Regions from separate parts of the Streptomyces sp. NPDC054813 genome, predicted to be linked through region 3. Evidence: riboswitches for the same ligand, from Rfam matches in the RefSeq annotation. Region 3 holds a riboswitch; each other region holds the start of a gene.
What was found. Region 3 has a riboswitch for cobalamin ahead of ACWGJB_RS13790 (ribonucleoside-diphosphate reductase subunit alpha). Riboswitches for the same ligand answer to the same signal wherever they lie in the genome.
Positions count from the first base shown of each region.

Region 1: it holds a riboswitch for cobalamin, as region 3 does, so the genes downstream of both, ACWGJB_RS11205 (cobalamin biosynthesis protein) here and ACWGJB_RS13790 (ribonucleoside-diphosphate reductase subunit alpha) in region 3, are expected to answer to the same signal.
Region 2: it holds a riboswitch for cobalamin, as region 3 does, so the genes downstream of both, ACWGJB_RS21230 (CbtB domain-containing protein) here and ACWGJB_RS13790 (ribonucleoside-diphosphate reductase subunit alpha) in region 3, are expected to answer to the same signal.

Region 1 is NZ_JBSHAF010000005.1:66,771-69,024, forward strand. Features, by position in the region: gene ACWGJB_RS11195 (anion permease) at 1-178, shown strand, start outside; gene ACWGJB_RS11200 (hypothetical protein) at 198-425, shown strand; cobalamin riboswitch at 571-710, shown strand; gene ACWGJB_RS11205 (cobalamin biosynthesis protein) at 812-1,795, shown strand; gene ACWGJB_RS11210 (cobyric acid synthase) at 1,792-2,254, shown strand, end outside.
Region 2 is NZ_JBSHAF010000010.1:26,602-28,855, forward strand. Features, by position in the region: gene ACWGJB_RS21225 (CbtA family protein) at 1-692, opposite strand, end outside; gene ACWGJB_RS21230 (CbtB domain-containing protein) at 714-935, opposite strand; cobalamin riboswitch at 971-1,113, opposite strand; gene ACWGJB_RS21235 (enoyl-CoA hydratase/isomerase family protein) at 1,297-2,254, opposite strand, start outside.
Region 3 is NZ_JBSHAF010000006.1:115,439-117,692, reverse strand. Features, by position in the region: gene ACWGJB_RS13790 (ribonucleoside-diphosphate reductase subunit alpha) at 1-1,291, opposite strand, end outside; cobalamin riboswitch at 1,417-1,541, opposite strand; gene ACWGJB_RS13785 (GNAT family N-acetyltransferase) at 1,565-2,101, opposite strand; gene mctP (monocarboxylate uptake permease MctP) at 2,213-2,254, opposite strand, start outside.

The DNA.
Region 1 (2,254 bases), on a different contig from region 3:
CAGCGCCAACGTCAACGACACCGACGGCACGGAGCCGGCCGGCGTGGTGACCGCGGCGATGGCCGCCGTGACCCCGCCGCCCGCGGGCACGGTGACCGACGACCTCACCGCCACGATCCCGTCCCCCGCCCCGTCACCCGCGCCGGCCGCCGCCACCGACCCGGCCGCGACCGTCTGACCCCCGAGGAAGAACCGACATGAACATCGACTGGGCAGCCATCGGCTCCGTCTTCGGCGTCAGCCTCGTGGTCACCGTGGGCATGGTGGCCCTCTTCACCCTCGGCATCAAGGGCCTCTCGGCCCGCGAACGCGCCATGGCCCAGGGCAACTCCGCGGCCCTGGCCGTGACCGCCGCCTACCTGTGCTTCGCCGCCTGCGCGGCCGCGGTGGCGTACGGCATCCACCTGATCGTGGCCAAGTCCTGATCGTGGTCAAGGCCTGATCTCGGCCGGGCAAGGCTCCTCCCCGACTCGCTCGGGAGGAGCCTTCGGCATGTCCCACGAGCCCCGCTGGACCACCGGTGTGGGCCTTCCCACACACTCCCCCCGCAGGTCAACGGCAAGTTGACGGTTCTTCCGGGGGCGTGGTGGACTTCCGGAGCCAAGTACGGCGGCAAGAGAGGAAGCCGGTGCGAATCCGGCGCGGTCCCGCCACTGTCACCGGGATAGCAGTCCCCGGGAGCCAGGAACTCTCACCGCCGGTCTCGTCGAACCAGGGCGTGGACACCCTGAGTGAGGACATATCGCCATGCGCGGCTGCCGTTCGAGGTTGAGTACCAGGCCCGTTCCCGCCCCCGCGGCGGGCTGAGCCGATGGGTGCCGGTCGCGTCTTCGCGTACGGCGCCGCCGCCGGCCTTCTCGGCGATCTGCTGCTCGGCGATCCGCGCCGCGGGCATCCGGTCGCCGCGTTCGGACGGGCGGCAGGGGCCGTCGAACGGGCGCTGTGGCGGGACCACCGCGGGTGGGGCGCGCTGCACACCGCCGCCTGCGCCGGCGGCGCCGTGACTCTGGGTGCCCTGGCCCAGCGGGTCCTACGACCGTCCACCGCCGCTTCCGTCGCGCTCACCGCGACCGCCACCTGGGCCGTCGTCGGGGGCACTTCACTCGCCCGCGAGGCCGGCGTCATCGGGCACGCCCTCAGGACGGGGGACGTCGAGGCCGCCCGGGCCCGGCTGCCGCATCTGTGCGGACGGGATCCGCAGGCCCTGGACGCCGACGGGATCGCCCGGGCCGTCGTGGAGTCCGTCGCCGAGAACACGAGCGACGCGGTCGTGGGTGCGCTGGTGTGGGGGGCCGTGGGCGGGGTGCCGGGGCTGCTCGGATTCCGGGCCGTCAACACCCTGGACGCCATGGTGGGTCACAAGTCGGCCCGGTACCGGCGGTACGGGTGGGCCTCGGCGCGGCTGGACGACGTTGCGGGGTGGCCGGGGGCACGGCTCACCGCCGTGCTGGCCGCCGTCGCAGGAGATGACACCAAGGGGGCCGTACGGACCTGGCGGGCCGACGCGGCGAAGCACCCGAGCCCCAACGCCGGGCCGGTGGAGGCGTCGTTCGCGGGGGCGTTGGGGGTACGGCTCGGCGGGACCTTGTCATACGGCGGGCGGGTCGAGCATCGGCCGGTGCTGAACGGGGAGGGGCGGAGCGTGGAAGTCGCGGACATCGAGCGGGCGGTGCGGTTGTCACGGCGGGTGGGGTGGCTCGCGCTGGGGGTGAGTGCGGCCGGAGCCCTGCTGCGGGGGCGGGTTGCAAAGAACCCGGCGCCGTCGGCCGTGCGGCACCCGGGGTGTTCCTCATGAACAACGGAGGTCTCCTCGTCGCGGGTACCACCTCGGATGCCGGCAAGAGTGTCGTCACCGCCGGTATCTGCCGGTGGCTGGCGCGGCAGGGCGTCAAGGTCGCGCCGTTCAAGGCGCAGAACATGTCCCTCAACTCCTTCGTCACGCGCGAGGGCGCCGAGATCGGGCGGGCGCAGGCCATGCAGGCGCAGGCCTGCCGGGTCGAGCCGACCGCGCTGATGAACCCCGTGCTGCTCAAGCCGGGCGGCGAGCAGAGCAGTCAGGTCGTGCTGCTCGGCAAGCCGGTCGGTGAGATGAGTGCGCGCGGCTATCACGGTGGACGGCAGCAGAAGCTGCTCGGGACCGTGCTCGACTGTCTCGCCGAGTTGCGGGGCACGTATGACGCGGTGATCTGTGAGGGGGCGGGCAGTCCGGCGGAGATCAACCTGCGCCGGACCGACATCGTGAACATGGGGATCG
Region 2 (2,254 bases), on a different contig from region 3:
CGTTCCGCCAACTCGCCGAAGAGCAGGCCGAAGCCGCCCCACAGCACCAGCTGGATGGCCAGTGCCGAGAGCCGGAACCGCCACAGCAGGGTGGCCGGGAAGTCCGTCGGCACCTCGTTGACGGTCGGCAGGAACTGGTACGCCAGTCCGATGACGACCGCGAACGCGGCCGCCGCGACCACGGTCGCCCACCAGGTGCCGAGGCTCGGACGGAGCCGCTTGCCCAGGATGGTGGCGGCGACCGCCAGGAGCACGCTGAGCACCATCATCAGGAAGTACAGCGTGGTCCGCTTGCCGATGGTGTCCGGGTCGCCCACCGACGGCGGGTTGGCCGGGTACTTCAGGAAGGGCACCACGTACACGGCGAGCAGCGCGCAGACGGACAGCAGCAGCGCCGTCGCCCGCGGCGAGAAGCGGCCGAGGCGGCCCAGGGCGAAGCAGTAGGCGAGTGCCGCGATGCCGCCGAAGGCGACCCCGTAGACCAGCACACCGGTGGCCAGGCCCGCGGTGGACTGGAGGGATCGGGAGACGACCTCCATCTCGTGCTCGTGCGAGTGGGCGTCCTCGAAGCTGATCGCCTTGTCGACGTTCGGCTCACCGAGGAGATAGGCGACGACCAGGGCGAGCACACCGGCGGCGAGGCCGGCGAGCATGCCCCGCACCAGGAGGTTTCTTACCGTTGCGGAGTTCATGAGCGTGCGGCGTCCCTTGCGTCAGTGGCAGGGGAAGCCAAGGAGGTGGCGGGCGTCGTGCACCCACTCGTGGACGTCCGTGCCGTTGAACACGGAGGTGGCGCCCTGCTCGGCGCCGACGAAGTAGAGCAGGATGAGCATGAGGATGCCGAAGAAGACCGCCCAGGGAGCTATCGCGCTCAGCGGCAGCTTGGCGGGAACGACGGGGGTGGTGGCTGTCGGCTGCGCGACGGTCTGCGCCATGGCAGAACCTCCTCTGGGAGTTCGCGTCCCATCTCGGTGGTGCACTGGACGACGGCTACGGGTCTGACTCACGAGTTGCCGGGGGCTCTCGCATACAGTGGCGCGACCGTGCCGGACTTCCACCGGCTTCCGTTCTTTCGTCGTCGATATCGGACAGACCGTACCGCGTGTCAGGGGCACGGCCAAGACCGCACCACCAGGCGTGATCTTCATCTCGCGCCCGGTAGCCTGTTCTGGGGGTGCCGGGTCAGCGGTGACGGAACCCGGCGGGCGTCCGCCGGTCCAGGTAGCCCTGCGGCTGCGTCGTCGGCGGCCATGGACGCGCCCATGTGCCCGAGCCCGATGAAGGCGACGGCACGGCTCACCAGGCCACCTCCCTGGTGGTGTCGGGTCCGGCGAGCCCCAGTTCGCGCTCGCCGAGCGGAGCGAAGAACCGGTCGACATCGGCGTCGGTGACCTCGGCGAGGGTGGCCGGGGACCAGCGCGGGTCGCGGTCCTTGTCGATGACCTGGGCACGGATGCCCTCCACCAGGTCGGGGGCGGACAGGGCGGCGCAGGAGACGCGGTACTCCTGGTCCAGGACCCGCTCCAGCGGACCGAGCCGCCGGGCCCGGCGCATCGCCGCCAGGGTGACTTTCAGGGAGGTCGGCGACTTGGTGAGCAGGGTCTCCGCCGTCTCCTTCGCCGCCGGGTCGCCATGGGCGAGCAGCCGCCGGACGATCTCCTCGACCGTGTCGGCGGCGTAGGAGGCGTCGATCCACTCCCGGTGGCGGGCCAGTTCGCCTTCCGGCGCCGGTCGCACGTGCCGGTCGAGCGCATCGTGCACGGGTCGGTCGGCGAGGTCGGCGATCAGCCGCTCGATCCTGTCCGAGGGAACACAGTGGTCGGCGAGTCCGCACAACAGGGCGTCCGCCGCCCCGATCTGAGCGCCCGTCAGCGCGAGGTGGGTGCCCAGTTCGCCAGGGGCGAGGGCGAGCAGGTACGTGCCGCCGACGTCGGGGACGAAGCCGATGCCGGTCTCCGGCATCGCGATCCGCGACCGCTCGGTGGCGATCCGGACGCTGCCGTGCGCGGAGACGCCGACGCCGCCGCCCATGACGATGCCGTCCATGATCGCGACATAGGGCTTGGGGTAGCGGGCGATCCGGGCGTTGAGGCGGTACTCGTCGCGCCAGAACTCCGCCGACGCGCTGCCGCCCCCGGCGCGGACGTCCTCGTAGATGCTCCGGATGTCACCGCCCGCGCACAGACCGCGCTCCCCCGCGCCGGTGATGACGACGGTCTCGACGGCCGGATCGTGCTCCCAGGCGCTGAGGGCC
Region 3 (2,254 bases):
AGTGGACGACATGGCCGGGGGTGGCCGTCTGGTTCGCGGTCCGGTTGGCCGCGTCCTTGAAGGTCATCCAGCCGTTGCCGGTCTGCGCGAGGGTGCGCATCATCCGGCCGTACAGGTCACGGGCCGGGATGGTCTTGCGCGCGAGCCCCTCGGCCTCGGCCTTGCGGTAGGCCGCGTCGAACTCGTCGCCCCACAGATCCACCAGCTCCGGCACGTCGGCCGGGGAGAACAGGGACCACTGCTCGTCGGCGTTCACCCGGCGCATGAACTCGTCCGGGACCCAGTGCGCGAGGTTCAGGTTGTGCGTACGCCGGGCGTCCTCACCGGTGTTGTCGCGCAGCTCCAGGAACTCCTCGATGTCGGAGTGCCAGGTCTCCAGGTAGACCGCGGCCGCGCCCTTGCGCCGGCCGCCCTGGTTCACCGCGGCGACCGAGGCGTCGAGCGTCTTGAGGAACGGCACGATGCCGTTGGAGTGCCCGTTGGTGCCGCGGATCAGCGAACCGCGGGAGCGGATCCGGGAGTACGAAAGACCGATGCCACCGGCGTGCTTCGAGAGCCGGGCCACCTGGTGGTACCGGTCGTAGATGGAGTCCAGCTTGTCCTTCGGGGAGTCGAGGAGGTAGCACGACGACATCTGGGGGTGCCGGGTACCGGAGTTGAAGAGGGTGGGGGAGGAGGGGAGGTAGTCGAGGCGGCTCATGAGCTTGTAGAGCGCGGCGACTTCGTCCAGGGCGCGGACTGTGTCGTCCTTGGCGAGACCCGCGGCGACCCGGAGCAGGAAGTGCTGCGGAGTCTCGATGACCTTGCGGGTGATCGGGTGCCGGAGCAGGTAACGGCTGTGCAGGGTGCGCAGGCCGAAGTAGCCGAAGCGGTCGTCGGCGTCCGGGTCGACCAGGGCGTCCAGGCGGGCCGCGTGCAGGCGCGCGAACTCGGCGGTGCGGTCGGCGACCAGGCCCTCGCGGTGCCCGACGGCGACGGACTCGGTGAAGGACGTCACGCCCTGCGAGGCGGCCTCGGCACGGACCGAGATCGTCAGCAGCCGGGCGGCGAGCCGGGAGTAGGCGGGGTCCTCGGAGATGAGCCCGGCGGCCGCCTCGGTGGCCAGCTCGCGCAACTCCGACTCGTCGGCCCGCGCGGACCGGCCGCGCAGCGCGGCGGCGGCGACCCGGCCGGGGTCGGCGTCGGGGAGGTCGGCGGTCAGCCCGGTCAGGGTCCGCAGCAACGCGGCGCCGGGACTGTCCTCGTCCACAGAGATGGTCGCTGAAGCCGGTTCGGCTGGCGCGATGGTCACGTGGGGCTCTCCCTCGCTCGGCACGGGGCCTGGCGGAGGGCAGGAGGCAGCACACGAGCGCACGCACGCGTGTCGCGTCCCCGGCCCACTCCACGAGACCCGGACGTCAGAACACCCGGGCCGGACGGCCGGGCGTGCTGTCGGCAGGTCCTCGGACTGACGCTTGTGCACAGATGTGCACAAGTACACCGTTGCGGGACAGTTCCGGATTCGCACCGGATTCCCCTGCGGCGACAGCGAGCATGAGCATACATCTAGTGCCGCGCTGTCGCGTCACCCCCACATGTTGTGTCGCGAACGGTCTCGCAGCGTCAACTCGTAGGTGAGGAGAGTGATGTCGTACAGCTGCGGCAAGGGATTCCAGTCCCGCCCGGGTGTGCGGACGAAGCCGAGGCGCTCGTAGATCCGGTGGGCGGATTCCATGGTGCGCTGCGTCGACAGAACGACCTTCTCGCAGCCGTCGAGGGCGCGTGCGCGGTCGATGCAGGCGCGGACGAGCGCCTCGCCGGCGCCATGGCCGCGGGCGGCTCGGCCGACGGCGAGCATCCGGATCTCGGCCTCTTGGGGGGCGGCGAGGTCGGCCATCGGACCGGGGCCGGGGACGAAGGTGACTCCGCCGAGGAGGGCGTTGCCGTTCACGGCGACGAGAACGGTGGCCGCGGCTGCCCGTTTCGCGACGTCCTTGAGTTCGGTGAGATAGGAGTCGCTCTCGCCGAAGTCGAGGAGGCCGTCCTGGAGGTAGGCCTGGGCGGTTATCTCGCCGAGGATGTCGTATTCGGTGGGTTGCGCTTCGCGGATGTGGATCGTCATGCGGAGGAGTGTGTACGACAGCGGGCCGCCGAGGGTGGGAATTCTCGGTGGCCCGCTGCGGGTTGTTCGTGGCTGGTCGCGCAGTTCCCCGCGCCCCTGACGGGGCGCGCTCTAGTGGGCGCCCTCCGCGACGGCCGGCGGGAGTTCGGCTTC